One region of the Rhodoferax sp. AJA081-3 genome, then DNA from elsewhere that is predicted to be linked to it. Evidence: predicted binding sites of a transcription regulator. Region 1 holds the regulator's gene; the other holds the start of a gene.
The links. The regulator LexA, encoded in region 1, represses DNA repair genes until DNA is damaged. The targets are predictions, from matches to a motif close to ACTGTATNNNNATACAGT.
Positions count from the first base shown of each region.

Region 2: the regulator LexA is predicted to act here: its motif matches at 6,955-6,972, upstream of HZ993_RS07020 (DNA topoisomerase IV subunit B).

Region 1 is NZ_CP059068.1:1,212,684-1,227,364, forward strand. It holds gene clpA (ATP-dependent Clp protease ATP-binding subunit ClpA) at 1-311, opposite strand, end outside; gene clpS (ATP-dependent Clp protease adapter ClpS) at 390-752, opposite strand; gene icd (NADP-dependent isocitrate dehydrogenase) at 924-2,177, opposite strand; gene HZ993_RS05670 (DUF192 domain-containing protein) at 2,333-2,782, shown strand; gene HZ993_RS05675 (superoxide dismutase) at 2,826-3,407, opposite strand; gene xseA (exodeoxyribonuclease VII large subunit) at 3,449-4,762, opposite strand; gene HZ993_RS05685 (MotA/TolQ/ExbB proton channel family protein) at 5,050-5,685, shown strand; gene HZ993_RS05690 (biopolymer transporter ExbD) at 5,682-6,110, shown strand; gene lpxK (tetraacyldisaccharide 4'-kinase) at 6,115-7,191, shown strand; gene HZ993_RS05700 (Trm112 family protein) at 7,172-7,354, shown strand; gene kdsB (3-deoxy-manno-octulosonate cytidylyltransferase) at 7,366-8,136, shown strand; gene adk (adenylate kinase) at 8,254-8,910, shown strand; gene HZ993_RS05715 (asparaginase) at 8,954-9,913, opposite strand; gene lexA (transcriptional repressor LexA) at 10,027-10,701, shown strand; gene HZ993_RS05725 (hypothetical protein) at 10,723-11,052, shown strand; gene HZ993_RS05730 (D-2-hydroxyacid dehydrogenase family protein) at 11,106-12,113, shown strand; gene HZ993_RS05735 (FimV family protein) at 12,123-13,952, opposite strand; gene HZ993_RS05740 (Crp/Fnr family transcriptional regulator) at 14,243-14,681, shown strand, end outside.
Region 2 is NZ_CP059068.1:1,512,633-1,527,313, reverse strand. It holds gene dut (dUTP diphosphatase) at 1-184, shown strand, start outside; gene HZ993_RS07055 (peptidylprolyl isomerase) at 267-806, opposite strand; gene HZ993_RS07050 (cupin domain-containing protein) at 823-1,956, shown strand; gene HZ993_RS07045 (hypothetical protein) at 1,943-2,458, shown strand; gene bamC (outer membrane protein assembly factor BamC) at 2,925-4,037, opposite strand; gene dapA (4-hydroxy-tetrahydrodipicolinate synthase) at 4,064-4,960, opposite strand; gene HZ993_RS07030 (bifunctional 2-polyprenyl-6-hydroxyphenol methylase/3-demethylubiquinol 3-O-methyltransferase UbiG) at 4,994-5,545, opposite strand; gene HZ993_RS24745 (hypothetical protein) at 5,542-5,667, opposite strand; gene HZ993_RS07025 (MFS transporter) at 5,664-6,890, opposite strand; gene HZ993_RS07020 (DNA topoisomerase IV subunit B) at 7,007-8,977, shown strand; gene HZ993_RS07015 (lytic transglycosylase domain-containing protein) at 8,977-9,876, shown strand; gene parC (DNA topoisomerase IV subunit A) at 9,886-12,273, shown strand; gene HZ993_RS07005 (hypothetical protein) at 12,365-13,366, opposite strand; gene HZ993_RS07000 (hypothetical protein) at 13,400-14,681, opposite strand, start outside.

The DNA.
Region 1 (14,681 bases):
ACTTCCTTCTTGCCACTGCCGGTGGATTGCACATGCATGATGGCGCGCTGGATGACGCGCTGAAAGCCCAAGGTAGGCTGGGTGTCCACATCATCGGCCCCTGCTACCTGCGGCGTGTTGTCCTTGATGAAGTTCGACAGCGACTTGCGCAAATCGTCGATGTTGGCCGAGCAGGCGCGCAACACTTCGGCGGCGCTGGGATTGTCCAATAGGGCGAGCAACAAGTGCTCCACGGTAATGAACTCGTGGCGCTGCTGGCGTGCCTCAACAAACGCCATGTGCAGGCTGACTTCCAATTCTTGGGCAATCATGTGATTTCCTTTAGCCTTGCGTTGATGATTAACTGTAAACCGTTTCCCGGTTCGCTGTTCACTAGTTTCGATATCACTTTACAAATCCACGGGTTCACAAATGCATTGCAAAGGATGGCCCGCCTTGTGCGCAGCGTCCAGCACCTGGTCGACCTTGGTCACCGCCACATCCTTGGAATAAACCCCACACACAGCTTTGCCATCCAGGTGGATTTTCAACATGATGCGGGTCGCTGATTCCAGATCCTTGCCGAAAAACTCCTGTATCACCACCACGACAAACTCCATGGGGGTGTAGTCGTCGTTGAGCATGAGCACCTGGTACATCTGCGGCGGTTTGACCCGCTGGGTACGACGCTCCAACACAACAGAGCCACCTTCATCAGGGTTGGGCGGCTGAATGGGGGGTTCTAGTGGTTTGGACGGGATATTTGTAGCCATGAAATCGATTCTATCGGTCACCCCAAAGGATTGCACCGCTCAGTTGAATTGGAGCCACTGCGGCCCAATTCAAGCCACAGCCATAAAAAAACCGCCTCGGACCCCAAAAAGCCCAGGCGGTTCCGCGCAACAAGCATACCCCGTGAGCCCAAGGGCCACGGGATATTCCCATTACATATTGTCGATCATGACCTGCCCGAAGCCGGAGCAGCTCACCTGGGTCGCGCCGTCCATCAAACGTGCAAAGTCATAGGTCACTTTCTTGCTCTTGATCGACTTTTCCATGGAGCTGATGATGAGGTCTGCCGCTTCCAGCCAGCCCATGTGGCGCAGCATCATTTCAGCGGACAGGATTTCAGAGCCCGGGTTCACGTAATCCTTGCCTGCATACTTGGGTGCCGTGCCGTGGGTGGCCTCAAAACACGCCACCGAGTCCGACAGGTTGGCACCCGGTGCAATACCGATGCCACCAACCTGTGCGGCCAGAGCATCAGACACGTAGTCGCCATTCAGGTTGAGCGTGGCAATCACGCTGTACTCGGCGGGACGAAGCAGGATCTGCTGCAGGAAAGCGTCGGCAATGCTGTCCTTGACCACAATGTCTTTGCCAGACTTGGGATTCTTGAACTTGCACCAGGGGCCACCGTCTATCAACTGCGCGCCAAACTCCTTTTGCGCCAGGTTGTAGGCCCAATCGCGGAAGCCACCTTCGGTGTACTTCATGATGTTGCCCTTGTGCACAATGGTCACGCTGGGCTTGTCATTGTCAATGGCGTACTGGATGGCCTTGCGCACCAGGCGCTCGGTGCCTTCACGCGACACCGGCTTGATACCAATGCCGGAGGTGTTGGGGAAACGGATTTTCTTGACGCCCATCTCGTCCTGCAGGAACTTGATCAGCTTCTTGGCCTTCTCACTCTCGGCTTCAAACTCGATGCCGGCGTAGATGTCCTCCGAGTTTTCGCGGAAGATCACCATATTGGTCTTGTGCGGTTCTTTGACCGGGCTGGGCACACCGTCAAAGTACTGGATGGGGCGCAGGCACACGTACAGATCCAGTTCCTGGCGCAAAGCCACATTCAGGGAGCGAATACCGCCCCCCACAGGCGTGGTCAATGGACCTTTGATGGACACCACGTACTCACGCAGGGCCTGCAGAGTTTCTTCTGGCAGCCACACATCGGGGCCGTACACATTGGTAGACTTTTCGCCAGCATAGACTTCCATCCAGTGGATCTTCTTCGTGCCGCCATAGGCTTTTGCCACCGCTGCGTCCACCACTTTCAGCATCACGGGGGTGATGTCCAGACCGGTGCCGTCGCCTTCAATAAACGGAATGATGGGCTGGTCGGGCACGTTCAGGGACATGTCCGCATTCACGGTGATTTTTTTACCTTCGGTAGGGACTTTGATGTGCTGGTACATGGGGAAAAGGTCTCCGTTGAATGGTGGGATCGCAATTACCTGAGAAGTTGTGCTTCAGACAGTGCACAAATTCTATTCCTAAAAAATTACCCCTTGCTGCCTGACGCCCGGTACGCCACCATCGGTCAGGCGCGTGATTCAGCCACAATAGCGGCATGAAAACCATTGTTTCTACCTTGTTGGCTACGCTCTTGTTTGGTCACGGACTTGTCAACGCGCAAGACATGCCACAGACCGAATTGCCACGCACCAAACTATCCGTCGGCATGTACCAAATCGATGCACAAGTAGCCGCCAGCTCCGAGCAACGCGAGATCGGACTCATGTTCCGCAAAAACATGCCCCAGCACGAAGGCATGCTCTTCATCTTCGAGAGCCCCAGCCGACTGTGTTTCTGGATGAAAAACACACCGCTGCCACTGACCGCTGCCTTTGTTGCCGACGATGGCGCCATCGTCAACCTGGAAGACATGAAACCACTCACCACCGAATCCCACTGCTCGACCAAACCCGTGCGCTACGTTTTGGAGATGAACCAGGGGTGGTTTGCGAAAAAGGGCATCAAGCCCGGCGCAAAACTTTCGGGACGCCCGTTCACCCCATAAAAAAAGCCGACCCAAGGTCGGCTTTTTCACAGGTGCAAGGCACTCAGGCGAAATTGGCTTCGGCAAAGCCCCAGTTCACCAGCTTGTCGAGGAAGGTTTCGACAAACTTGGGACGCATGTTGCGGTAGTCGATGTAGTACGCATGCTCCCACACGTCCACGGTCAGCAGGGCCTTGTCGGCTGTGGTCAAGGGCGTACCGGCAGCGCCCGTATTGACGATATCCACAGAGCCATCGGGCTTCTTCACCAGCCAGGTCCAGCCAGAGCCAAAGTTGCCCACGGCAGACTTGACGAAAGCCTCCTTGAAAGCTGCGTAGCTGCCCCACTTGGCATTGATGGCTGCAGCCAATGCGCCGGACGGCTCACCACCGCCAGCGGGCTTCATGCAGTTCCAGAAGAACGTGTGGTTCCAGATCTGGGCCGAGTTGTTGTAGATGCCGCCGCTGGACTTCTTGATGATCTCTTCCAGCGACATGTTTTCGAATTCCGTACCCTTTTGCAGGTTGTTCAGGTTCACCACGTAGGCGTTGTGGTGCTTGCCATGGTGAAACTCCAGCGTTTCTTTGGAATAGGCAGGGGCCAGAGCGTCGATCGCATACGGCAAAGCGGGCAGGGTGTGTTCCATGGAATCCTCTCTTGGGTTGGCAAAAACGCTGATTGTAGGAATTAATTTTGACCCCGGCCGTTGACGGTCAAGTCAACCGCGCCATCGGTAAGGGTGGCCCGCACCTGCTGCCCGGGAATAGCCTGCGCCACATGGCCCAGTGTTTGTCCGTTTTCCAGGCTCAGCCAGGCATATCCCCGCTGCAGCACCAGCGAAGGATCCAACAACCCCAAACGCAACTCGGCGCGGCGGTTACGTTCGTGCAAGCCCTGCAAAGCCCTCTGGATGCGGGGCTGCCAGTCCTGCTGCCTGCGTGCAATATCCGATTGGCGGATCTGCAATCCCATGCGCGCGGCGTGCTGCATGCGTTGCTCTAGCGCGGACAACACCAGGCGCTGGCGGTGCGCCAATGACGAGGGCCTTCCCAGACGCGAGGTTGCCAGATCGATACGCTGTGCCTGCCGGTCCAGATAACGCCCCACGGCATCGCACATACGGGTCTCCAGCTCCGCCACCAGGTCCAGCCACGCAGCGGTAGGCTCTGAAACCAGTTCTGCTGCGGCAGTGGGGGTCGGCGCTCGGATGTCAGCGACGAAGTCGGCAATGGTGAAGTCCGTTTCGTGGCCCACACCACACACCACAGGAACCGGGCTGCGCGCCAACAGGCGGGCCAGCTGTTCGTCGTTGAAAGCCCAAAGGTCTTCCATGGCGCCGCCGCCACGCACCAGCAAGATCACATCAATGGCAACGGCAGCGTCCGCACTGGCCGCCTGGACCTGGGCGTACAGACTGGACAGCGCCTGCACCAGCTCACGCGGCGCGTTTTCGCCTTGCACTGCCGCAGGCGCCAGCACCACCGGTATGTGCGGCACACGCCGCTGCAGGGCCGTCACCACATCGTGCAAGGCAGCAGCCCCCAAAGACGTCACCAGGCCAATTGCACGTGGCATGGCGGGCAGCGGCCGCTTGCGTGCACTGTCAAACAAGCCTTCCTGCTCCAGCTTGGCCTTGAGCTTGAAGAATTGTTCAAACAACGTGCCCTGCCCTGCGGGCCGCATGCTCTCCACCACCAGTTGCAACTCGCCCCGCGCCTCGTACACGCCAAGGCGCCCGCGCACCTCCACCCGGTCGCCATCGCGGGGACTGAAGTTCAGCAGGCTTGCCGCCCGGCGGAACATGGCACAGCGGATCTGGCCGGTTTCGTCTTTCAACGACAGGTAACAGTGTCCGCTGGCCGCGCGGGTGAACCCGCTGATCTCGCCGGCTACGGTGACCGGGTTGAAGCGGGCGTCCATGGCATCGGCAATGGCCCGGCACAAGGCCCTCACCTGCCACACCCGTACGGTCGACGCGGCGGTTTGTGGCGCTTCAAACATCGTGCATTCCAAGCGCCCCAAGCCTGTAGTGCGCGCTAACACTCCACAGATACGGGTCTAGCCCCTTGCCAGCGGGCAGACCCCGCGCACAACACGGCGTGGCGTAATAAGTTGTTGATTTCATTGGATTTTTTATTGCTGAATTTGTCATCAATTTGTCAAAACCACGCTTTGGTGCGGCTTGGCGCCGGGTCGGGCAATAGTTTTGCACAAACTTATCCACATGTTCTGTGGGTCACCGGCGTACGCCATAATCGCGGGGCATTGCATCTGTACGGAGTGACCATTTGTTTTCCATCATACAAGCCGCTGGCTGGCCAATCTGGCCCCTCATTGCCTGCTCCGTATTGGCCCTGGCCATCGTTATTGACCGTTTCATCAGCCTCAAGGGCAGCAAGGTTGCGCCCCCGCGCCTGCTGGACGAGGTGCTGAGCGTCACGCGCAACGCCATACCGGCACCGGACGTGGTAACCCAGCTGGAAAAGAACTCCGCCCTGGGTGAAGTGTTGGCCAGCGGATTGCGCGCCATCAACTCCGATCCCCGGTGCACCGAAGACGACCTGCGCGCGACCATGGAGAGCACCGGCCGCATCGTTGCCCACCGCCTGGAGCTGCGCCTGAGTGCACTGGCCACCATTGCATCGGCCGCACCGCTGATGGGCCTGTTTGGCACTGTCGTTGGCATGATCGAGATTTTCGGCTCGCAAGCGCCTGGTGGGTCCACCGGCGGCAACCCGGCCCAACTGGCACACGGCATTTCGATTGCGCTATACAACACGGCCTTTGGTTTGCTGGTGGCCATCCCTTCCCTGATTTTCTGGCGCTACTTCCGTGGCCAGGTGGATGCCTACCTGCTGACACTGGAAACCTCTGCCGAACACCTGGCCCGCCACCTCAAGGTGTTCCGTAAAAGCAAACCATGAACTTCCGCGCCCGTACCACTGAAGAGCCCGAGATCAACCTGATCCCGTTCATTGACGTGCTGCTGGTGGTGCTGATCTTTTTGATGCTGTCCACCACCTACAGCAAGTTCACCGAAATGCAGCTCAAGCTGCCGGTTGCCGACACCGACGCCCAGCGCGACTATGCCAAGGAGCTGATCGTAGCCATCAGTGCCGACGGTGCCTACAGCGTGAACCGGGTGCCCGTGGTCGGACGCACGCTGGAAAACGTGTCGATGGCCATGACCGATGGCGCAAAAGCAGGCAAAGACACAGTGGTCATCATCAGCGCAGACGCCAGTGCCAAGCACCAGTCGGTGGTGACGGTTATGGAAGCCGCGCGCCGCTCGGGTCTGCACCAGATCACCTTCGCTACCCAGTCTTCAGCCCAGGCGGGTGGTCGCTAGCGCCATGGCCGGTGCTTTGCGGCCCGCGCTGCAAAGGATTCTGCTGCGTGCCTGGACCGGACGGACCTGGCTGGCGTGCCTGTTGTGGCCCGTTTCACTGGTTTTTCAGAGCCTGGTTTGGCTGCGGCGCCAGATGTACCGGCATGGCATTGCCAAGACCCAGCGTGTCGACGCCGTCATGGTTGTGGTCGGCAATGTGATTGCCGGAGGCGCAGGCAAGACACCCACCACCATGGCCTTGGTGCAGCATTTGCATGCGCAAGGACTCCGTGTGGGGGTCGTCTCACGCGGTTATGGGCGCCACAACAGCACTGCCTGCATCGAAGTTCTGGACGAATCCCGCCCCGAAGACGCAGGGGATGAACCGCTACTCATCCGGCGCAACTGCCAGGTACCCGTCTTTGTGGGGCCGACACGTTTTGACGCCGCCACCGCCCTTTTGGCGCGTTATCCCAACACCCGCATCATCCTCTGTGACGACGGCCTGCAGCACTACGGCCTGTACCGCGATCTGGAAGTTTGCGTGTTCGATGACCGCGGTTGTGGCAATGGCTGGCACTTGCCCGCGGGCCCTCTGCGCGAAGGCTGGCCCCGCAGCGCCGTGGCCCGCGTCGGCCAACGTGCGGATCGCCTGCTGGTGCTGCACACCGGCAGCCAGCCAGCGTTTGCCGGCTACACCGCACAACGCAGTCTGGCGCCCTTCGCTGTTGGACGCGATGGCGTTCACATCCCGCTGGAGGCATTGCGCGCGCCGGGTGGCAAACCGCTGATGGCGTTGGCAGGCATTGCCCAGCCCGAAGCGTTTTTCGCGATGCTGCGCGCGCTCCCCCTGCCATTGGCGCAGACGCTTGCGCTACCGGATCACTATGCATTTGATAGCACATCAAGCATATTGCACGGGGGCTACCGGCTGATTTGCACAGAGAAAGATGCCGCGAAACTGTGGCCCCTGGCCCCGGACGCACTGGCGGTCCCGCTGGTGTTCAAGCCAGAAGCCGCGTTCTTCTCAGCCCTGGACACTGCCCTGGCCCCACTGCTTGGCGCAAAGTTATCATCTGCCCATGGACACCCGACTACTTGAACTCATTGTTTGCCCCGTTACCAAGGGCCCCCTCGAATACGACCGCGAGAAGCAGGAGCTGTGGTCACGTAGTGCGCGCCTGGCCTACCCAGTGCGCGACGGCATTCCGGTCCTGCTGGAAAACGAAGCCCGCACGCTGAGCGACGACGAACTCGGCCTGTAAGCCACGCCAGCATGGCCTACACCGTACTCATACCGGCGCGGCTGGCCTCCACCCGCTTGCCCAACAAGCCGTTGGCCGACATCGGCGGCGTGCCCATGGTGGTGCGTGTGGCGCAACGTGTGCGCTCGGGCGTCCCCGCCAGCGCCCGCATTGTGGTCGCGGCCGACCACGCCTCCATCCTCCAGGCCTGCCAGCACCATGGCATTGAAGCCATCCTGACGCGACAAGACCACGCCTCCGGCAGTGACCGCCTGGCCGAAGCCTGTGAGGTGCTGGGGCTGCGCGATGACGCGCTTGTGGTCAATGTGCAGGGCGACGAGCCGCTGATAGACCCCGCCCTCGTGCAAGCCGTGGCCGATGTGTTGCAAGCCCAACCCCTGGCCAGCATGGGTACGGCCGCACACGCTATAAACAGCGTGGCCGATTTCACCAACCCCAATGTCGTCAAGGTGGTGCTGGATGCCGCTGGCATGGCCCTGTACTTCAGCCGGGCCCCCATTGCCTGGTGGCGTGATGGTTTTGCCCAAGGCGTGCAGACCCTGCCCCAGCCCGCGCCACTGCGCCACATTGGCATCTACGCCTACCGCGTCGGGTTTTTGCGCCTGTTCCCGCAACTACCCCAAGCACCTATCGAAGTGACCGAGGCGCTGGAACAGTTGCGCGCTATGTGGCATGGCCACCGCATTGCCGTGCATGTGAGTGCGCAAGCGCCAGGGCCGGGCGTGGACACGCCGGAAGACCTGGAACGGGTACGGGCCTTATTTGTTGCCAGCAACGGGTAATCCGTAAGTTAGGCGAACGGTGGTCCATGCTATTCTCGGGAGGCAGCCGCGTGTCGTGGCGCACCACGACGGTGCAGCATGCCGCGCCAAAGGTTTTTGTTCTATCCGAGGGTATCCATGAGACTAATTTTGTTGGGCGCGCCAGGCGCAGGCAAAGGCACGCAGGCCACGTTCATTTGCCAAAAATACGGTATTCCACAAATCTCCACCGGCGACATGCTGCGTGCCGCCGTCAAGGCGGGCAGCCCGCTGGGACTGGAAGCCAAGGCCGTCATGGCTGCGGGTGGGCTGGTCAGCGACGATCTCATCATCAACCTGGTCAAGGAGCGTTTAACCCAGGCCGACTGTGCCAACGGTTTCCTGTTCGACGGTTTTCCCCGCACCATCCCCCAGGCGGACGCCATGAAAGCGGCTGGTGTGGCGCTGGACTTCGTGGTGGAAATCGATGTTCCCTTTGACGCCATCATCGAACGCATGAGTGGACGCCGCTCGCACCCCGCATCGGGCCGCACCTACCACGTCAAGTTCAATCCCCCCAAGGTCGAGGGTGTGGACGATGTGTCCGGCGAGCCGCTGATCCAGCGCGACGACGACAAGGAAGAGACCGTGAAGAAACGCCTGGACGTGTACAGCGCGCAGACCCGTCCCCTGGTGGAGTATTACTCCGGCTGGGCCGCCAAAGATCCGGCCAGCGCCCCCCAGTACCGCGCCGTCAGCGGCATGGGTGATGTGGAAGTCATCAAGTCGCGTATTTTTGAGGCGTTGGGTAGCTGAACACGCTGTTGCCCCAAATCAAAGGCCGCAATCGCGGCCTTATTTACGCCATCAATTCCAGCATCAAGGCAATACGGGCCTTGACCGGAGGCAGCCCCTTTGAATGCGGGAAGTCACCTTCCGCAACACCTGCCACGATGCCCCCGTAAGCACAACGGCTTGCCCGCACAATACGCACCCCTTGCACTTGCGCCACACGCAAGGCCGCTTCCAGATCCTGGTGGATCGTGCCGTTGCCCGTAGCCGCTACAACGATGCCCTGCACCGCGGCGTCGGCACACAAAGCCCGCACGATGGCGCCGGCCGCGCCAGCATAACTGGTGATGATTTCGACGCGTGGCCAGGGGTCTTTTGCCAAGGCTTTCAACGGAAAGTCTGCTGCTGCATCGGCGTCAGGGCAGGCATGCAACCACCGCACCCTTCCCTCTTCCACGTAGGCCAATGGCCCGGCATCGCCCGAATCAAAGGCATTCAACCGGTAGGGGTGGATTTTCTGGACATCCCGCGCCGAGTGCACCGTCCCCGCACACACCGCCAACACGCCGCGCGCCTCTGCCGAACCGGCCACTGCCACTGCATCCAGTACGTTTTGCGGGCCATCTGGCGCCAATGACGAGGCCGGTCGCATAGCGCAGGTCAGTACCACCGCCTTCTGTGCGAGTAGTTTTTTAGACAAGACACGCGACAAAAAGAAAGCCGTCTCCTCCAGCGTATCAGTACCGTGTGTGACCACCACGGAATGCACATCGGGCTGCGCCAGGTGGTACTGGATGCGCTGCGCCAACACACGCCACTGGGCCCAACCCATGTCCTTGCTGTCGACCTGCACCACCTGCTCTGCCAGAAAAGCGTGTGGGCCCAGCGCCTGTTGCAGGCGCGGTATGGCTTGCAGCAATTGCCCCACACCCAGCTGCGCCGCGGTGTAACCCACGTTGTCGCTTGCCTCAGCCGCGGTGCCTGCAATCGTGCCACCGGTGCCCAAAAAGACCATCTTTTTCAACATATTTGCGCTTTCCACTTGCAAACAAAATAAAACTGGTTAAAAATACAGCTACTGGATGCCGAAACAGTGTGTACAGACCAACAGCTTACACGGCCCATAACCAAGGAGTCAGCATGCTTGAAAGTCCCAAACTCACCGCGCGACAACAACAGATTCTCGATCTGATCCAAAACGCCATCTCCCGCACAGGAGCACCGCCTACGCGTGCAGAAATTGCGAGCGAACTGGGCTTCAAGTCTGCCAATGCGGCCGAAGAACACCTGCAAGCCCTGGCACGCAAGGGTGTGATTGAGCTGGTCAGCGGCACCTCGCGCGGCATCCGGCTCAAGAGCGACACCCTCAAGTCCATCCATGAATCCCGCTTCAAGCAGTTCTCCTTGCCATTGCCCGGCTTGGCCCAGTTGGCCCTGCCCCTGGTAGGCCGGGTCGCGGCGGGCTCACCCATTCTCGCCCAGGAACATGTAGACAAAACCTACTACGTGGAGAACAGCCTGTTCCAGCGCCAGCCCGATTACCTGCTGAAAGTGCGCGGCATGTCCATGCGGGACGCCGGCATCATGGACGGTGATCTGTTGGCCGTGCAAGCCACCAAAGATGCCAAGAACGGCCAAATTGTTGTCGCCCGCCTGGGTGAAGAAGTCACGGTCAAGCGTTTTCGCCGCAATAAACACCTGATCGAACTGCACCCCGAAAACCCGGACTACCAAACCATAGTGGTGGAGCCCGGCGAGCCCTTCGAGATCGAAGGTCTGGCAGTTGGTTTGATCCGCAACACCATGCTCATGTAATTCCGCACGAAAGTCACTCCCATGAACACCGCTCGATTTGCCAATTCAGATTTCTTTGGACCACTGCAAGGCCTGATGCGCTGGTGGTCGGCCAGCCGCACGCCGGTTGTGGGTGTACCGCTGCCCCAGCGGCAAGTGCAATGCTTTACTCCTAAATCAGTAGCAGCAAATGACCTACTGACGGGGGCTACAGGCCAAAATCGCACAATACAAAAGCCGCTGCGCGTCTTGCGTGTAGTCGAAAGCGGACAAGCCCGTTCCAGCGTGGGCCGTATGGTCATCTCCGGGCGCATGGCCGATGTGTGCGCCGAACTGGACCGCTTGGCTGCCAAGGAAGCGGCACTGTCATAAGTTGATACCTTCTGGGGCGCGGCATGGCCCTTTGACAGGGCACAATTGCATCCATGAATATTGTGATATTGGATGACTACCAAGATGCCGTGCGCAAACTGGAGTGCGCTGAAAAGTTGGAGGCCTACCAAGCCAAGGTGTACACCAATACGGTCAAAGGGATTGGCCAGCTCTCGGTACGGCTCAAGGATGCGGATGTCATCGTTCTGATCCGCGAACGCACCCACATCAACCGCCAACTGATCGAAAAACTGCCCAAGCTGAAAATGATTTCCCAAACCGGCCGTGTCGGTGCACACCTGGATGTTCAGGCCTGTACAGAGCGGGGCATCGCGGTGGCCGAAGGTGTGGGTTCTGGTGTGGCACCGGCTGAGCTGACCTGGGCCCTGGTGATGGCGGCCATGCGCAGGCTACCGCACTACATTGGCAACCTCAAACACGGTGCCTGGCAACAGTCCGGGCTGAAGTCGGGTTCCATGCCCGCCAACTTTGGCATGGGTTGTGAACTGCAGGGCAAGGTACTGGGTATCTGGGGCTACGGAAAGATTGGCCAGATGGTCGCCGGTTACGGTCGGGCCTTCGGCATGAAAGTCATGGTCTGGGGCAGCGAAGCCTCACGCGAAAAAGCGCTGCAGGATGGGTATGGCGCATCACCCAGCCGCGAGGCCTTTTTTGAACATTCTGACGTCTTGTCGCTCCATCTGCGGCTGAGTGACAGCACCCGCAATCTGATAGACCACGCCGATCTGGCCCGCATGAAGCCCACGGCACTGCTGGTCAATACGTCCCGGGCAGAACTGATGGATACCAATACCCTGATCAGCGCGCTGAACCGGGGTCGCCCGGGCATGGCGGCAGTTGACGTTTTCGACACCGAACCAGTGTTACAAGGGCATGCCTTGCTGCGTTTGGAAAACTGCATCTGCACACCGCATATTGGTTATGTGGAGCAAAACAACTACGAGACGTTGTTCGGCGCCGCCTTTGACAACGTGATCAATTTCATCAAAGGGACACCTACCAATATCGTCAACCCCGGCGCATTACAAGTCAGGCGTTGACAACGCCCTTCAGCGTCCTTTGCCTTTTGCGCCCTCAGGCTCCGATGGTGACCAGCCGCTGGTATCAAAGTCGATCAGGTTGCCGTTGTGTGGTTCCGACAAATCGAGGTCAACGCCCACCTCCGCTGCGACCGACACTGGAATCGGTGCGGTTTTGGCAGCGCTGAATGCCATGAACCCCGAATCAAACGATGACGATGCGATGCGGTTCGCCACGCCGTGCAGCATCAGCAGATCACGAAACGCCTCCAGATCGAAGTCTTGCCCCCCGCTTTCCCTGCGCGTACGCACCAGGCAACTCTCGATATACGCCACAGCATCCTCTGAAGGCCACAACGCCACAATCCGGTTGCACACCTGCGGGTAGGCCTCCAGCCCGCTCCCCGGTTGGCTGAATTCGGCATACACCGGCACATGGCCGTTGAAGATGGCATTGAACACACTGCGGTAATAGTCGTACTCTGCCTTGCGGCCCAGCGTGTGCAATACCTTGAGCAATTCCAGAGAGACCAGCGGGTTGGCATCGGGGCCAGCTTCCACACTTTCCCGCAAGAGTGTGATGGCCTCGTCGTGCTGCCCCAGGGTCATGAAAAACTCGGCCTGCTGGCGTACATCCAGCATCTCTTTGGAATTGACAGAACGCAGCAAGCTGGCAGACATGCTATGGCCAAAGTCCACATGCCCCGCAGCTCGTGACAAGGGCTGGCTCTGCGCAACACTCGCAATGCGTTTTTCCACACTGCTGGTGACCGCCTTGGACGGGCCAACGTGCACGGGGTCATCCCCATGGAGAGGGATGTCGACCTGCGCGACGCTAGCCAAAGGTGGCGCGGGTATGTTGTTCAAGCCAGTGGATGGCGGCACCTCTGCTTGCCTCACATCGCGCGCGGCATGGGGGTCCGCTTGTGGCGCCCCGTTTTCGGGAAAATCAACTGTTTCCGACTTATCACCAAGCCCCTCATCACGCCACCACGGGTCACGGGTCAAGGCACCGCTTTGGGCGCGACGCCACATCCAGGCAATCAACAAGCCGCATACCACCAGGGATAGCAAAAGCCCGTAAACCACGGGGTTGGCATAACGTCCGGCCTCCGCCCGGTCCAGCCGGCGCGTCATGTCTTCCAATAGCTGCCGATTTTTCGTTGTTATGCCCTGCAAGCTTTTGAGGTCCGCCCCAAGTGCCTGCTGGCGACTGTCCGTTGCCAGTATGTCTTGCGGCGTGGTATTCAACGAACGCCACAGCGCATCCGCCCGCGCGCTCCGTTGCAGGTCGCCGCCTTCTTCAACCACCAGTTCCGTGCTGAGCTTCAGGGTGGGATCACGATCCTGCGTTACATCCAGCGGTTCAAGCTTTAGCTGCGCCCCACGGCTGGGTGGCACCCTGGGTGGTTTGGCAGGACGTGGCGCTGCAGCGGCGCGACTCTCGTTTTGGGGCGTTCGCAAAGCGGGCAAGGGGCGGGCCACTGGCGGAACCACGGGCAGTGCGCTGGCGCTGGGCGGTGGCACCGCCACGGCCGGCGCCACTTCGGCCAGCAGAACGTAACGGCGGGTGGTTTTAGCTTCGCACCCTGCACGCAAGTACACCGTAACCACGGGTTCATCCACCGCGCCTTGCGCAAAGATGGTCACGTTTGCCAATGGAGTCTGGGGCAACAACTCGCTGCTAACGGACACTCGGCCGGCGTCCAGGCGGGTATCACCGTAAAAAACATCGGCTTCAAAACACAGCGACGCCCTACCCTCGCCCACTTCCATCTGAACGGGCACCGTCAGTTTGAGCGCCTGCCCCAAAAAAACAGACCCTTTGGCGCGCCCCAAAGTCAGCGCTGCGCTGTTCATCGCAACACACAGCGTCGCAACGCCCAATGTCGCAAATAAATATTTTCTATGGGGTTTCATCTATGTGACCGATTTTCGCATAAGGGCCTTCCAACCCAGCACCATAGCCGCCAAGCCCTCATGCATTCCACAAGAGAGGCGCGTAATCCCACCCTATTTGTCTCTTCCACCGCACAGGGCAAACCTGGAAGAGCAGACACGCGCGCGACAAACACAGAGACAAACGTCTGCCGCGCAGGTGACAATGGACCTGTCATTTCCGACATCTGCAGTCACCAAAAAGACAAGCTATGGACGAACCCATCCTTACTATCGACGAACGCTCAGCGATCAATGGCGGTCGCTGGTTTTCCACGCTGTCCCCTTCACTCAAACACGACATTCTTCGATGCGCATACGTCAAACGTTTCAAAGACGGCGACCTGATTGCAGCCCGCGGCGAGCCGCCGGAGGAGTGGATTGCATGCGCGAAAGGGGCTGTGCGGGTGAGCTCAACCTCCATTTCCGGCAAGCAGATTACGCTGGCCTACGTGGAGCCTGGCATCTGGTTTGGGGACGTTGCGATTTTCGACGGGGACAGGCGTACCCACGACGCCTATGCCCACGCAGACACCACGATTCTGTGTGTGGCCAAGGCCGATTTCAAAAAGATTCTGGCCCTGCATGTCGAGTTGTACGAAGCGCTGCTGCGGCTGCATGCACGCCGCATTCGGCAGTTGTACGGCTTGG
Region 2 (14,681 bases), 300 kb from region 1:
CTACCAGGGCCAGCTGATGGTCAGCGCCTGGAACCGCAGTGATGTGGCCTTCACGATAGAGCCCATGGAGCGTATTGCGCAACTGGTCATCGTGCCGGTGGTGCAGGCGCAGTTCAACATCGTGGCGGACTTTGTGGCCTCGGAGCGCGGTGCGGGCGGTTATGGCTCGACCGGCAAGCACTGAGGCTATCTGCACATTGCTATCATAACAATAGCAATACACTGAATACCGACGGGGGCTAGAGGTGGGTTTTGCCTAAGAGATTCTAGTGCAGCGTTCGGTCTGCGTGCACATCGTCTTCTGTGTGCCCAACCTGCAGCTTGAAGAAGCCAGTGCCGCAGCTGCCGCGCCCGATTTCTTCTTCTGTCGCGTCGCGCACGGCCTCCACCTTCAGGCTGATGCGGATGGCAATGCCGGCCAGTGGGTGGTTGCCGTCGAGCACCACGTGGTCGGGGTAGATGTCGGTGATGGTGTACAGCGCGTCTTTCGGGGCATCGGCATGGCAACCTTCGGGCAGGGCGCTGCCTTCCATGGTCAAGCCTTCCTGCAGATCCGCCGGAAACAGGTGGCGGGGCTCCAGAAACAACAACTGGTCGTTGAAGTCACCAAAAGCCTGTTCGGGCTCGATCTGCAGTTGCAAGCTGGCACCCACACCGTGGCCTTGCAGCGCCGTTTCGATCACGGGCAGCAGGTCGTGGCCGCCGACCAAAAACTCCACTGGCTCGTCCAAAACGTCCAGTTCCTCGCCCAAAGTGTCTTTCAGCGTCCAGGTGAGGGCAACGACGCATTGTTCAGTGATTTCCATAGGGCAGAATTGTCCCATGAACATTGATACACCTCTGCAGCTCCTGGGCGGGCTTGCACCCAAGACCTTTATGCAACGCCATTGGCAAAAAAAGCCCTTGGTCATCCGCCAGGCGATTCCTGGCTTTGTCCCCCCGTTGGACCGCAGCGATTTGCTCGACCTGGCGGCGCAAGAAGAGGTGCAGTCGCGCCTGGTGGTGCAGGCCAGCGAGGGTGGCAAACAGCCTTGGCGTTTCAAACACGGGCCGTTTGGCCGCAAGGCCCTGCCCCCGTTCAAACAGACTGGCTGGACGCTGCTGGTGCAGGGTGTGGACCTGCTCGATGAACGCGTGCACGCGCTGATGAACCAGTTTCGTTTTGTGCCCGATGCGCGTCTGGACGATGTGATGGTCAGCTACGCCACCGACGGCGGCGGTGTGGGACCGCATTTCGACAGTTACGACGTGTTTTTGTTGCAGGCCCATGGCCAGCGGCGCTGGCGTATTGGCAAACAAAAAGACCTGAGCCTGCAGCCTGGCATGCCGCTGAAGATACTGGCCCACTTTGAGCCTGAAATGGAGTTCGTGCTCAATCCGGGGGATATGCTGTATCTTCCGCCCCGTTACGCACACGACGGTATTGCAGAGGGCGAGTGCATGACCTATTCCATAGGTTTCAGGGCGCCCAGTCGATCAGAATTGGCTGGCGAGCTTTTGCAGCGTCTGGCCGAAGATGCGGGAGATGCCGTGGGTGAGGGCTTGTATGCCGATCCCAAACAGGCGGCAGTGGCCCAGGCCGGGCAGATTCCCGACACACTCGTCGCGTTCGCCCGCAAGGCTCTGGAAGATGCACTGCGCGACCCGCTTGCCCTCCAACGGATATTGGGCGAGTATCTGACCGAGCCCAAGGGGCATGTCCTGTTCGACGCGGAAGCCACGGGCGAGGCGGACGCCGGTTTGGTTCTGGACCGGCGCACCCGCATGGCCTATGACGCCAAACATGTGTTTATCAACGGCGAGAGTTTCCTGGCCTCTGGGCGGGACGCACAATTGATGCGTTTGCTTGCCGATGAACGGGTTTTAGGCGCAACTAGCGTCAAACGGCTGAGTGCACCGGCCCGTGAATTGGTGCAAGACTGGTTGGAAGCGGGGTGGATCCATGGCGACAACTGAAACCGGTGAAGACAGTGGTGGTGAGGTGCTGAAGGGCCCATTCAGCGGGCCCAAGGCGTTTGCGCAGACCATTCGGGCCGCTTTGGCGCGCGCAGCGCAAGAAAACTGGCCGTCCATGGTTTGGAGCGATGCGAATTTTGAAGAATGGCCGCTCGGAGAGCGTGCCGTTTCCGAATCCTTGCAGGCCTGGGCCGGAAGCGGCCGTCAATTGGTGCTCCTAGCACGCAGTTACGACTCTGTCATCCGTTACCAACCCCGCTTTGTCACCTGGCGCAAGACGTGGGACCACATCATTGAGTGCCGGGTTTGCAAGAATATTGACGCCAGTGAAATGCCCAGTGCTCTGTGGAGCCCACAATGGGCCATGCGGCGCCTCGATTTGGTGCGTAGCACCGGTGTGGCGGACCTGGAACCGGCACGGCGGGTGCTGCTCAAGGAAGAGCTTGACGAATGCCGGCGCCAAAGTTCACCTGGATTTTCGGCAACAACTTTGGGTTTATAGCCACGGTATAGAGGGTTTTCCCGTGTATAGAGGGACTATCCTGTATACTCGCCGGTTAGGCAAAAAGAGATCGAATGCTTTTTGTCTGAGTCTGGGCGGCGCGCTGCTTTGACAATTTCCGAAAATTGTTTCGTTAACTCACTCTAGTTTTTAAAAATGAACAAATCACTCGTCTTGGCAGCCGTTATCGCTGCCGCTGCCTTGGCTGCTTGCGGTAAGAAAGAAGAAGCTCCTGCTCCAGTAGTTGCTCCCGCTCCTGTCGCCGCTCCAGCTCCTGCTGCACCTGCTGCTTCCGCTCCTGCTGCTGACGCATCGGCTCCTGCCGCTCCAGCATCTGCTACTGCTTCCGAGCCAGCAAAGAGCTAAATCGAGCGCCCAGCAAAAAAGCCACCGTTCGGTGGCTTTTTTTTCGCCTGTCACACCCTGAAAGGGCTGTTCAAGCCCGCCAGGATGCGGCTCGTTTTGCTTATTTGATGTCGTCCGCGATGACTTTGACAATACGCTGGGCACTGACCGAAGTCTCTGGTGCACCCTTGGCGTCGAGCACGGACACCGTCGTCACATTGGCCACGCTGCGTACAGCGATCTGGAATTTGGCCGCGTCGGTAGCCTTGCTGCTGCTGAACAACTTGCTGAAAAAACCGGGCTCGGTGTTTTCGGCGTTCGGGGGCACGTAGCGCACAAAGTAGATACCTTGCTTGCGGTCGCGGTCTTCTACCGTAAAGCCTGTGCGATCCAGTGCCAGACCCACACGGCGCCACGCGCCATCAAAGCCCTCTTCAATACGCACGGCGGGTTGTCCGTTTTCGGTGGAAACCGACGCAATACTCTTTTTGGTGATCGTGGGGGCTGCTACCAATGTCTTGGCCTGTGCCTCGGCAACACCCAACTTGACCATCAGGCGGCGCAAAAATTCGGCTTCCAGTTCGGGGTCTGCAGCGCGGGGTTGCCACAGTGTGCCGCCGGATTCTTTGGCAGATGTGGTGGTGACGGTTTCAATCATGCCGCGGTGGCTGATGAAAATTTCGGTCTCGCCGTTGGCGTTGCGCTCCAGGCGGGTGCGGAACTTGTCGCGCTCTGCGGTCGAATACAGCGAGTCAAACAGCTTGCCCAGCGAGGAGCGGATGAAGTCCTGCGGGATCTTGGCACGGTTTTCGGCCCAGTCGGTCTCCATGATGCCCAGGGTGTTCTGGTCCATGGCCAAGAGGAAGCCGTTGTCCTGCCAGAACTCTCTTACCGGGTCCCACAGCTTGTCCGCGGGGCGGTTGACCACCAGCCAGCGCTGGTTGCCAGAACGCTCTATGCGCACATCGCCCATGGTGACGGCCGCAACGGAAGGAGCGCCAGTTGCCACAGCGGCGGGTTGACCTGCCTTAAAACCAGACGCCGAAACCGTGCCGCCTACCACCGCATAGTGCGTGTCTTTGGACAGCTGGGTCAGGTCGGGCGGTACATCCAGTGCGGGCGCCTTTACGCCGCCACCTGCACTGCGATAGTCCACCTTGTCAGACTCTAGAACGGTACAGGCTGACAGCGCGATCGCTGCACTGACAAGCGTCAATTTAAAGAAAGGGTTCACGGAAATCCTTGAAATGGAACAGGAACTTAGATCAGACCGGTGGCGCGCATCACACGCTCCAGTGCCGGCTGATTGGCTTGTGTCAACGGGGTCAATGGCAGGCGCAGGGCGTCTGTGCACAGACCCATGCGGGCAGCAGCCCATTTGACGGGAATCGGGTTGGATTCTACGAAAAGCGATTTGTGCAAGGGCAGCAACTGGAATTGGATCTCCATGGCGCGCTTCACATTGCCAGCCAAGGCCGCAACACACAACTCGTGCATCAGTCGTGGCGCCACGTTGGCGGTGACGCTGACATTGCCATGTCCACCGCACAACATCAGGGCCACTGCCGTAGGGTCATCCCCTGAATAAATGGCAAAACCCTTGGGCGCTTCCTTGATCAGCCACTGCGCACGTTCGATATTGCCGGTGGCTTCCTTGATACCGACGATGCCAGGCACCTGGGCCAGGCGCATGACCGTGTCGTGGGCCATATCGGCTACCGAGCGGCCGGGCACGTTATACAGGATGACGGGCAGGTCGCCGGTGGCTTCAGCAATGGCCTTGAAGTGCAGGTACTGGCCTTCTTGTGTCGGCTTGTTGTAGTAGGGCACCACCTGCAACTGCGAATCGGCGCCGACCTTCTTGGCAAAACGCGCCAGCTCTATAGCCTCTGCGGTGGAGTTGGCGCCGCAGCCGGCCATGATGGGCACACGTTTGGCGGCTTGTTCGACGGAAACACGGATGATTTCGCAGTGTTCTTCGACGTTGACCGTGGGGGATTCACCGGTGGTGCCCACCACGCCTATGCAATCCGTGCCTTCGGCGATGTGCCAGTCGATCAGTTTGCGCAGCGCCGGGTAGTCTACGGAGCCGTCTTCCTGCATGGGTGTGATCAGGGCGACGATGCTGCCGGTAAGGGGGCCTTGGGGTTGGTTCATGTCGGTCATTTGGTCAGTAATCAACTATTTTACCTAGAGTGCAATGCGCTTCGATTCTGGTGGCCTGGCCCCATCAGCAGCGGGCTTCAGCGCTGCTATGCGTTGCACCATCCGCGGTGGATCGGGCAGGTAACCGTGCTCGTACGCCACCACGTCCATCGCGGTGCAGGCGCGCAGCAGTTCGCCGGGTTGCAGCAGGAAATCGGGCCGGCTGGGGCGCCCAAACGCCTCGTTGCCCGCGGCGAAGGTTTCATACAACAGTATGCCCCCGGGCGCCACGCTGCCCACAATGTTGTCGAGCAGCGGACGCCACAGGTAGTTGGTGACCACTACCGCGCCAAATGTGCGCATCTGCCCGTCCCGCTGAAGCGGCCAGGCCCCGGCTTCTATGTCGGCACACACCAGCTCCGCGCTGGGTACCTGCTGGCGGGCCCGTTCAATGTCCTGGTCAACCCCCGTGACCGCGTGGCCCCGCCCGGCAAACCAGGCAAGGTGTCGGCCCGGTCCACAGGCCACGTCCAGCACGGTGGTGCCAGGCGCCAGCAAATGCGACCAGCGCTCAACCCAAGGGGAGGGGCTGTTCAAAAGCAGGCCCACACCTGGTTGGCCATCTGCACCATGAAGTCTGGCCGGGTGTACAGCACAAACACCCCGGCCAACACGGCCAGGGCCAGTGCTGCAACAGCCAAGCGCTTGCGCAGCGTCATGGCGTGACCGTATCCCGTGGCAGGGGCCGGACGATGGCCGCCTCTTTCACCGGCAGGTTGACCAGTGCGGCCGCTACACCCAGTGCAATGGCGATGTACCAGACGATGTCGTAGCTGCCGGTCCTGTCATACAGATAACCACCCAGCCAGACGCCCAGGAAGGAGCCGATCTGGTGGCTGAAGAACACAAAACCACCCAGCATGGACAAATGCGCCACACCAAAAATCTGCGCCACGGTGGCATTTGTCGGCGGAATTGTGGACAACCACAGCAGCCCCATCACACTGGAAAACACATACACACTGGCGGGCGTCAGCGGCGCCAGAAGAAACAGGCTGATGGCCACCGCGCGGGCGAAGTAAATAAAGGCCAGTATGTTTTTCTTCTGCATCTTCTGGCCCAGCACGCCGGCGGCGTAGGTGCCAAACACATTAAACAGGCCGATCAACGCCAGTGCGTAACTGGCCACCTGGGGCGACAGGCCCTTATCTTTTAGATAGCTGGGCATGTGCACACCGATAAATACCACCTGGAAGCCGCAGACGAAATAACCCGCCATCAGCAACTGGAAGCTGGGGTATTTGAAGGCCTCGCGCAGCGCCTGGGTGATGGTCTGCTCGCGGGGTGCAGCAGAAGCACCCCCAAACGCCGGTTCGCGAAGCCCCCAGGCCAGCGGAATCATCAGCAGCGACGCCACGCCCAGCATCACCAGCGCCTCTTGCCAGCCAAAGTGGCTGATCAAAAAGCCTTCGGTTGGTACCATCAAAAATTGCCCGAACGAGCCCGCTGCCGCAGCCACCCCCATGGCCCAGGAACGTTTGTCGGCACTCACATTGCGGCCGATCACGCCGTAGATCACCGCATAGGTGGTACCGGCCTGCGCCATGCCAATCAACACGCCCGTACTCAGGGAAAACAGCAAGGGCGTGCTGGCATAGGCCATGCCCACCAGCCCGAGTGCATACAGCAGCGATCCCACAATGATGACCCGGAATGCCCCAAAACGGTCCGCCGCCATGCCGGCAAAAATGCCGGAAATGCCCCAGGCCAGATTCTGGATGGCGATCGCAAAGGCAAAGGTCTCCCGCGTCCAGCCCTGGGCGGTGGTGATGGGCTGCAGCCACAGGCCAAAACCGTGGCGTATACCCATGGACAGCGTGACGATGATGGCGCCGCAGGCCAATACCTGGGCGGTGGAAAGCGGTTTGGGGGCGTGGTGCATTGGCAGATTGTCGCCAATCCGAAGGTGCGGTGCTGGGGTTAACACAAAGCCGTTTTCCCTGCTGGCTGTATTTGCATACAGCTGTGTTAGGGTGTGGCGATTACAATCACCGCCCTATGTCCGTCAAAGCTACCCCCGAATACTCCGAAGGTTCCATCCGGGTCCTCAAAGGCCTGGAGCCCGTCAAACAACGTCCGGGCATGTACACCCGCACCGACAACCCGCTGCACGTCATCCAGGAAGTGCTGGACAACGCGGCCGATGAGGCCCTGGGCGGTTACGGTAAAAAGATCAAAGTCACCGTCCATGTGGATGGCTCCATCGCCGTAGAAGACGATGGCCGCGGCATCCCGTTTGGCATGCACCCCGAAGAAAAGGCGCCGGTCATCGAGCTGGTGTTCACCCGCCTGCACGCCGGTGGCAAGTTCGACAAGGGCAAGGGCGGCGCCTACAGCTTCTCCGGTGGTCTGCACGGCGTGGGTGTCAGCGTGACCAATGCCCTGGCCAAGCGCCTGGAGGCTACTTCATATCGCGAGGGCCAGGTGGCCACCATCGTCTTTGAAAACGGTGACGTCACCCAGGCGCTGGAAGCGCGCAAAACGGGCGAGGGTGACCGTAAATCCGGCACCACGGTACGTGTCTGGCCCGATGCCAAATACTTTGAGTCCGCCGCGCTGCCGATGGCCGAGCTGACCCACCTGCTGCGCAGCAAAGCGGTGTTGATGCCCGGTGTCAGCGTGTCGCTGCTGATCGAGAAAACCAAAGAAACCCAAACTTGGCTCTACAAAGGCGGCCTGCGCGACTACCTGACACAAACGCTTACTGGCGACCCCGTCATCCCTTTGTTTGAAGGCGAAGGTTTTGCAGACAACCAAAGTGACAACTTTGCCGAAGGCGAGGGCGCTTCCTGGTGTGTCGCCTTTACCGAAGACGGCCAACCCGTGCGCGAAAGTTACGTCAACCTGATCCCCACCAGCGCCGGTGGTACCCACGAAAGCGGCCTGCGCGATGGCCTGTTCACCGCTGTCAAAAGCTTCATCGACCTGCATTCGCTGTTGCCCAAAGGTGTCAAGCTGATGCCCGAAGACGTGTTTGCCCGCGCTAGTTATGTGTTGTCCACCAAGGTGCTGGACCCGCAGTTCCAGGGCCAGATCAAAGAACGACTCAATTCCCGTGACGCCGTGCGTCTGGTCTCCAGTTTTGTGCGCCCCGCGCTGGAACTGTGGCTCAATCAGCACGTGGACTACGGCAAGAAATTGGCGGAGTTGGCGATCAAAGCCGCGCAAAGCCGACAAAAAGCCGGCCAAAAGGTGGAGAAGCGCAAAAGCTCTGGTGTGGCCGTGTTACCCGGCAAACTAACCGACTGCGAAAGCAAGGACATTGCCTACAACGAAGTGTTCCTGGTCGAGGGTGATTCTGCGGGCGGCAGCGCCAAGATGGGCCGCGACAAGGAAAACCAGGCGATTTTGCCCCTGCGCGGCAAGGTCTTAAATACCTGGGAAGTGGACCGCGACCGCCTGTTTGGCAACACCGAAATCCACGACATCTCGGTCGCCATCGGGGTCGACCCCCACGGCCCCAACGACTCGCCGGATATGTCCGGCCTGCGCTACGGCAAGGTTTGCATACTGAGTGATGCGGACGTGGACGGCTCCCACATCCAGGTGCTGCTGTTGACCCTGTTCTTCCGCCACTTCCCTAAACTGATCGAAACCGGCCACGTGTTTGTGGCCCGTCCACCCTTGTTCCGGGTGGATGCCCCCGCGCGCGGTAAAAAACCCGCTTCCAAGGCGTACGCGCTGGATGAGGGTGAATTAGTCGCCATTCTCGACAAATTGCGCAAAGAAGGCGTGCGCGAGGGCGCGTGGAGCATCAGCCGCTTCAAGGGTCTGGGTGAAATGAATGCCGAGCAGTTGTGGGACACCACCCTGAACCCCGACACCCGCCGCCTCCTGCCGGTCACACTGGGCGCCATCAATTTTGGCGATACCGAGGCGCTGATCACCAAACTCATGGGCAAAGGCGAGGCCGCCGCCCGGCGCGAACTGATGGAGTTGCACGGCGACTCGGTCGAGGTGGACGTGTGATGGCTGCAAAACTCCAAAACCTGTTGGTCGGTCTGGTGCTGCTGGCAGGTCAGGCGGCCTATGCCGATATGTGGATCTACACCGATCCCAAGGGCGTGAAACACTTTGCGTCCAGCCAGCTCGACAAACGTTACCAGCTGATGTTCCGCGGCCTGCCCGCGTCCAGCGCGGACACCGCAGAGGTTGTTGGCAGCGGGCAAATGGAAGCCCGCACAACCGAGTTCTCGGCCAAGAGCGTGGCGGCCATTGAAGTGTCTCCCGGTTTCATGGCCGTCAAGGACCATCTGCGCACCGCGGCCGATGCCCACCAGTTGGATATGGCGCTGCTACAAGCCGTCATCCATACCGAGTCCCGCTTCAACCCCACAGCGGTGTCGCCCAAGGGTGCGGTCGGTCTAATGCAGGTCATGCCGGCAACCGCAGAGCGCTACGGTTTGGCCAATGACCAGCGCGGCACGGTATCCGCCAAGCTGACCGACCCCAAGACCAATATCCAGACTGGCGCGCGCTACCTGCGCGACTTGATCAAGATGTTCCCCGGCCAGCTGGAGCTGGCCGTTGCCGCCTACAACGCGGGCGAGGGCGCGGTGCAAAGGGCGGGCAACAAGATACCCAACTACAAGGAAACGCAGAACTACGTGCGCTCCGTCATGCAGTTGTACCAGCGCCTCAATCCCCAGGCCCGTGGGGTTGTCCCTGCGGCATCGACAGGCGCCCGTGTGCAGGGCCAGTTTCACAGCGCCAATGTCAATTTGCGATGGGACGGCGTGAGCAGCCCGCAAGAGGGAGACGCCCAGGCCAAAAAGACATGGCGCGACCCCTTGCACGCCCACGATCTGGTGATCGGCTCGGGCCAGACCGCCAAGGCGGCACAGTCCCTTACAGAATTGTCGAATTAACAAGTTTCCATGACCGACCAAGCCACTCTTGACCTGACCGCCGAGCCGCCCCGTGATGGCGGTGATGACGAACTGAATCTAGCCACCTACGCCCAACGTGCCTACCTGGAATACGCCCTGAGTGTGGTCAAGGGCCGCGCCTTGCCCGATGTCTGCGACGGCCAAAAGCCCGTGCAGCGCCGCATTTTGTATTCCATGTCGCGCATGGGCCTGGGCTTTGGTGGGGCCAATGGCAACACCGGTGCCCGCCCCGTCAAAAGCGCCCGCGTGGTCGGTGATGTGTTGGGCCGCTTCCACCCCCACGGTGACCAGGCAGCGTACGACGCGCTGGTGCGCATGGCGCAAGACTTTTCGCAGCGCTATCCGCTGATCGACGGCCAGGGCAACTTTGGTAGCCGTGATGGCGACGGCGCCGCTGCCATGCGATACACCGAGGCCCGCCTGGCCAAGATCACCAGCCTGCTGCTCGATGAAATCGACATGGGCACGGTGGACTTTCAGCCCAACTACGACGGATCTACCGAAGAACCGCGCCAGTTGCCGGCCCGCCTGCCGTTCAGCCTGCTCAATGGCGCCAGCGGCATCGCCGTCGGCCTGGCCACCGAAATCCCCAGCCACAACCTGCGCGAGATCGCCGACGCCTGCGTGGCCCTGATCAAGACGCCAGCCCTGGCCGACGATGCGCTTGCAGCCCTGGTGCCCGGCCCGGATTACCCCGGTGGCGGCCAGATCATCAGCAGCGCCAGCGACATTGCCGATGCCTACCGCACCGGCCGTGGTTCGCTCAAGGTGCGCGCCCGCTGGAAGATCGAAGACCTGGCCCGCGGGCAGTGGCAACTGGTGGTGACCGAACTGCCGCCCGGTGTCAGCAGCCAGCGTGTGCTGGAAGAGATTGAAGAGCTGACCAACCCCAAGGTCAAGGCCGGTAAAAAGGCCTTGTCGCAAGACCAGACCCAGCTCAAGGCCAGTGTGCTGTCGGTGCTGGACGTGGTGCGCGACGAATCCAACAAAGACGCCACCGTGCGTCTGGTGTTCGAGCCCAAGACCTCGCGTATCTCCCAGCAGGAGCTGATTACCGCCTTGCTGGCCCACACCAGCCTGGAGACATCTGCCCCCATCAACCTGACCATGATTGGTCTGGATGGCCGGCCCACCCAAAAATCCTTCCGCCAGATGCTGCTGGAGTGGATTGCATTCCGCCAGACAACGATTGAGCGCCGCTCGCAACACCGCCTGTCCAAGGTGCTGGACCGCATCCACATTCTGGAAGGCCGCCAACTCGTCCTGCTGAATATCGACGAGGTCATTGCCATCATCCGCCAGGCCGAGGAGCCCAAGGCGGCATTGATCGCACGTTTCAACCTGAGCGACCGCCAGGCCGAAGACATTTTGGAGATCCGTCTGCGCCAACTGGCCCGGCTGGAAGCCATCAAGATCGAACAAGAGCTGCTGGAGCTGCGCACCGAGCAGGGCAAGCTCGAAGAGATTCTGGGCAACCCTGCAGCGCTGCGCCGCTTGATGGTCAAAGAGATCGAGGCCGATGCCAAGACCTTTGCCGACGAGCGCCGCACACTGATCCAGGCCGAGAAAAAAGCTGTGCTGGAAATCAAAGTGGTGGACGAACCCGTCACCGTGGTCGTCAGCGCAAAAGGCTGGGTGCGCACCCGCACCGGCCATGGCCACGAGGCCACCTCGTTCGCCTTCAAGGCCGGCGACGGCCTGTACGGCACCTTTGAGTGCCGCAGTGTCGATACGCTGCTGGTGTTTGGCTCCAACGGCCGCGTCTACTCGGTGGCTGTGTCGCTGCTGCCGGGTGGCCGGGGCGATGGCCAGCCCGTCACCACGCTGATTGAGCTGGAAAGCGGCACGCAACTGCTGTACTACTTTGCCGGTCCGGCCGCCGCCACGCTGCTGCTCAGCAGCACAGCCGGTTACGGCTTTATGGCCACAGTGGAGAACATGGTTTCGCGCCAGAAGGCGGGCAAGGCCTTTGTGTCCGTCAACGATGGCGAGACGCTGTGCTGCCCCTCCCTGGTATCGGGCGCACAGGGCAAGGTCACGGTGGCGGGCACGCCAGCCGCCATGGTGCCCGTTGCCACCCATGTGGCCTGTGCATCCACCGGTGGCCGCATCCTGACCTTTGAGATCAGCGAACTCAAGTCCATGGCCAATGGTGGCCGTGGTCTTATGCTGATTGATCTGGAAGCCAAAGACACCCTGGCCGGCGCGGCAGCCTATACCCGCAGCATCCGCATCGACGGCATTGGCCGCGGTGGCAAAGAGCGCGACGAGACGCTGGAAATCCGCAGCCTCAACAACGCCCGCGCCGCACGTGGGCGCAAGGGCAAGGCGGCAGACCTGGGCTTCAAGCCCAACGCGGTAACGCGGGTGGAGTGATTTGCTAAAGAGGTTTGAGTCAAATGAGGCTCTAGCCCCCGTGAATTATGCTTGTATTGCTATAAATACTATAGCTATTGGGTTGACAACTTTAAGCCAAATCAGCGCTGGTCCACTTCAGCCCCAAGCACCACAGAAGGTACGCGCCCAAGGCTGTGCCGAACGGGAATCCAAAGAGCAGCAACACACCAAAGGCGCTGCCCACGGTGCGCCCCCAGGTCAATCCCTGCATGACTGCTGCACTCGCGCGGTAGACGGCAAAGCCGACCATTCCTGCCAATGCCAAGATAACCCACAGCGCGGAAGGTGCCTGTTTGGTTTCGCTGGGCACAAGTGTCAACAGGCCCAGACCCAGCACGCCCACTGCGATGAAATACGACAACCATCGCATCAGCTTTCCCGCATTAGTGCGGTGCTTGGCCGCGTGCCCAACCTGCACCGGCGCTTGCCCTCCTGCTTTTGCAGGTGCCAACGCCGCATCGTTCGAGGCCGGCTGTTGAAGTGCGGCCATCAGATCCGCCAGTTTGATCTTGGAACCTATGGGTTCCTTCATTTGCACCATACGCGTCAACGCAGTTTTCAACTCCGCTTCTGTGGGGCGCAAGCGGCGCAGGGCGCGAGCCAGTATCGGCAGCACTTCATTCTTCAGGAAGCCCGTGTTGGCGCTGAACGCCGAATTCTCGAAGCGCTCTGACACTTTGACCGATAGCAGAAGAAAAGGCTCCATGAGGAGCGTTTGTCTGTTGGCGTCGCTCACCATCGTGGGATCAAGCCGGATAGCACGCTCCAGGGTCAAACGCTCTTGGTACACCTGTATCAAATTCGGAAAGGTTTGTTTCACCAGGTCCAGAATCGCGCTGGGGCGGGTCGCCACTTCAGCATACTGGGTGGGGTTTGCTTTGAGCACAACCGTACACACCATGCAAGCACGCTCATAACCCACCAGGTCACCATCGCCCACAGCTATGAAATAGAGATGCCCCGCCGACCCCACGCGGTTCAGCGCAAATGGCCTTGCGCATGCACAAACGGGACAGAAGTCCGCGGCATAGCCAAGGTGACTCCTGACAATTTTCTTTCCCCAAATAATCACGTCAATTTCCTATTTTGTTGTGTGTTGCGTGGATCAATCCACCGCAAATTCGGCTAGCCACTTGCCGTCGGCAAAGTTCAAAATATTGCCGCCACGGGTCACGCAGAGCTTTGCGATGTTCGACACATCGGGCAGCATGGTTTTGCAGCCCGCAGGCGCGTCGGTAAATTTGCTCCAGGCGTCTTTGGCCCGGTCATACTGCAGAAGCTCGATCACCCCTGAGAAAGCGCCCGCATTCCAGCGGACGGCCTGTCCATCCTGGGCGTTGGTGAATCGAATGTCCATGATGACGTAGGGCGGGTTGTCGTATTTGGTCCAGCTCTGCCCGAGATCCGTTGAAACAAAAAGCTTGGAGAAACCGCCCTTGATGCGGTACGCGGCCAAAGTGCCGTTGCCGGGGGTGACTTGAAAGCCATGCACATCGGTGTCGGGGCCCACCGCACTCCACTGCATGGTCGAAGTGTCCAGTCGCCACAGCTTGGGATAGGCGTTGACGAAATAGAAGTTCTTGTAGGCCACGGCGCTCGGACGCAACAGGGGCTCGACCTCAACCGCCAACTCGCGCTGTTTGGCGATGTCTGACAAGTCTGCAGCACGGGCCACGTAAATGCTCAACTGGTCAACACTGCGAAACAAGTTGCGCACCACCACACCCCGGGCCGCAGTCACCAGCCACTGGTCGCCGATGCGCGAGATGTCCGTGATAGCAACACCGCGGTCCAAAGTTGCAACCAGCTTCCAGCTCAAACCGCCGTCCGTACTCATGCGAACCACGCCGTTTTCGAAACCGGCCAGCAGTGTGTCTTCCCATGCTGCCACGGCTGTCACGTTGTGCAAGGAGCCGGTGTCCAGAGCGCCCCAAACGCCGCCTGTATCGCGCACCCTGATCTGCCACAAGGCGGCGCCAAAGTAGCTGCGCCTTTTTGCATCGACGACCAGCTTTTGGGTGAGCGGTGGCGTAGCAGTTTTGGCCAAGGCCAGAAACGCATCAACACCCGTAGTAGCACGCAGTTGCTTGCTGATGGGCGATGCATTGGCACGGCCTTCGTAGTACATGAGCAGCGCGCCAATCAGGCCAAAGCGATTGGCAGGGTCGGCGTCGACGAAATCGGCAATGGCTGGGGGCACGCGGTCCACAACCCATGGGCGCATGTCTTTTGACGGCAGGGCTTCTTGAAGTTCTGCCACAGTGGCCTGCGCTTTGGACCGTGTTTCGTCGTTGCGCAGGGGCAGCAGCACCAACTGGCCATCACCCACCGGCACCGGTACCAGGCTGCCCATGTCGGTCAGTTGACCTGGGGCCACTGAAAGGTTG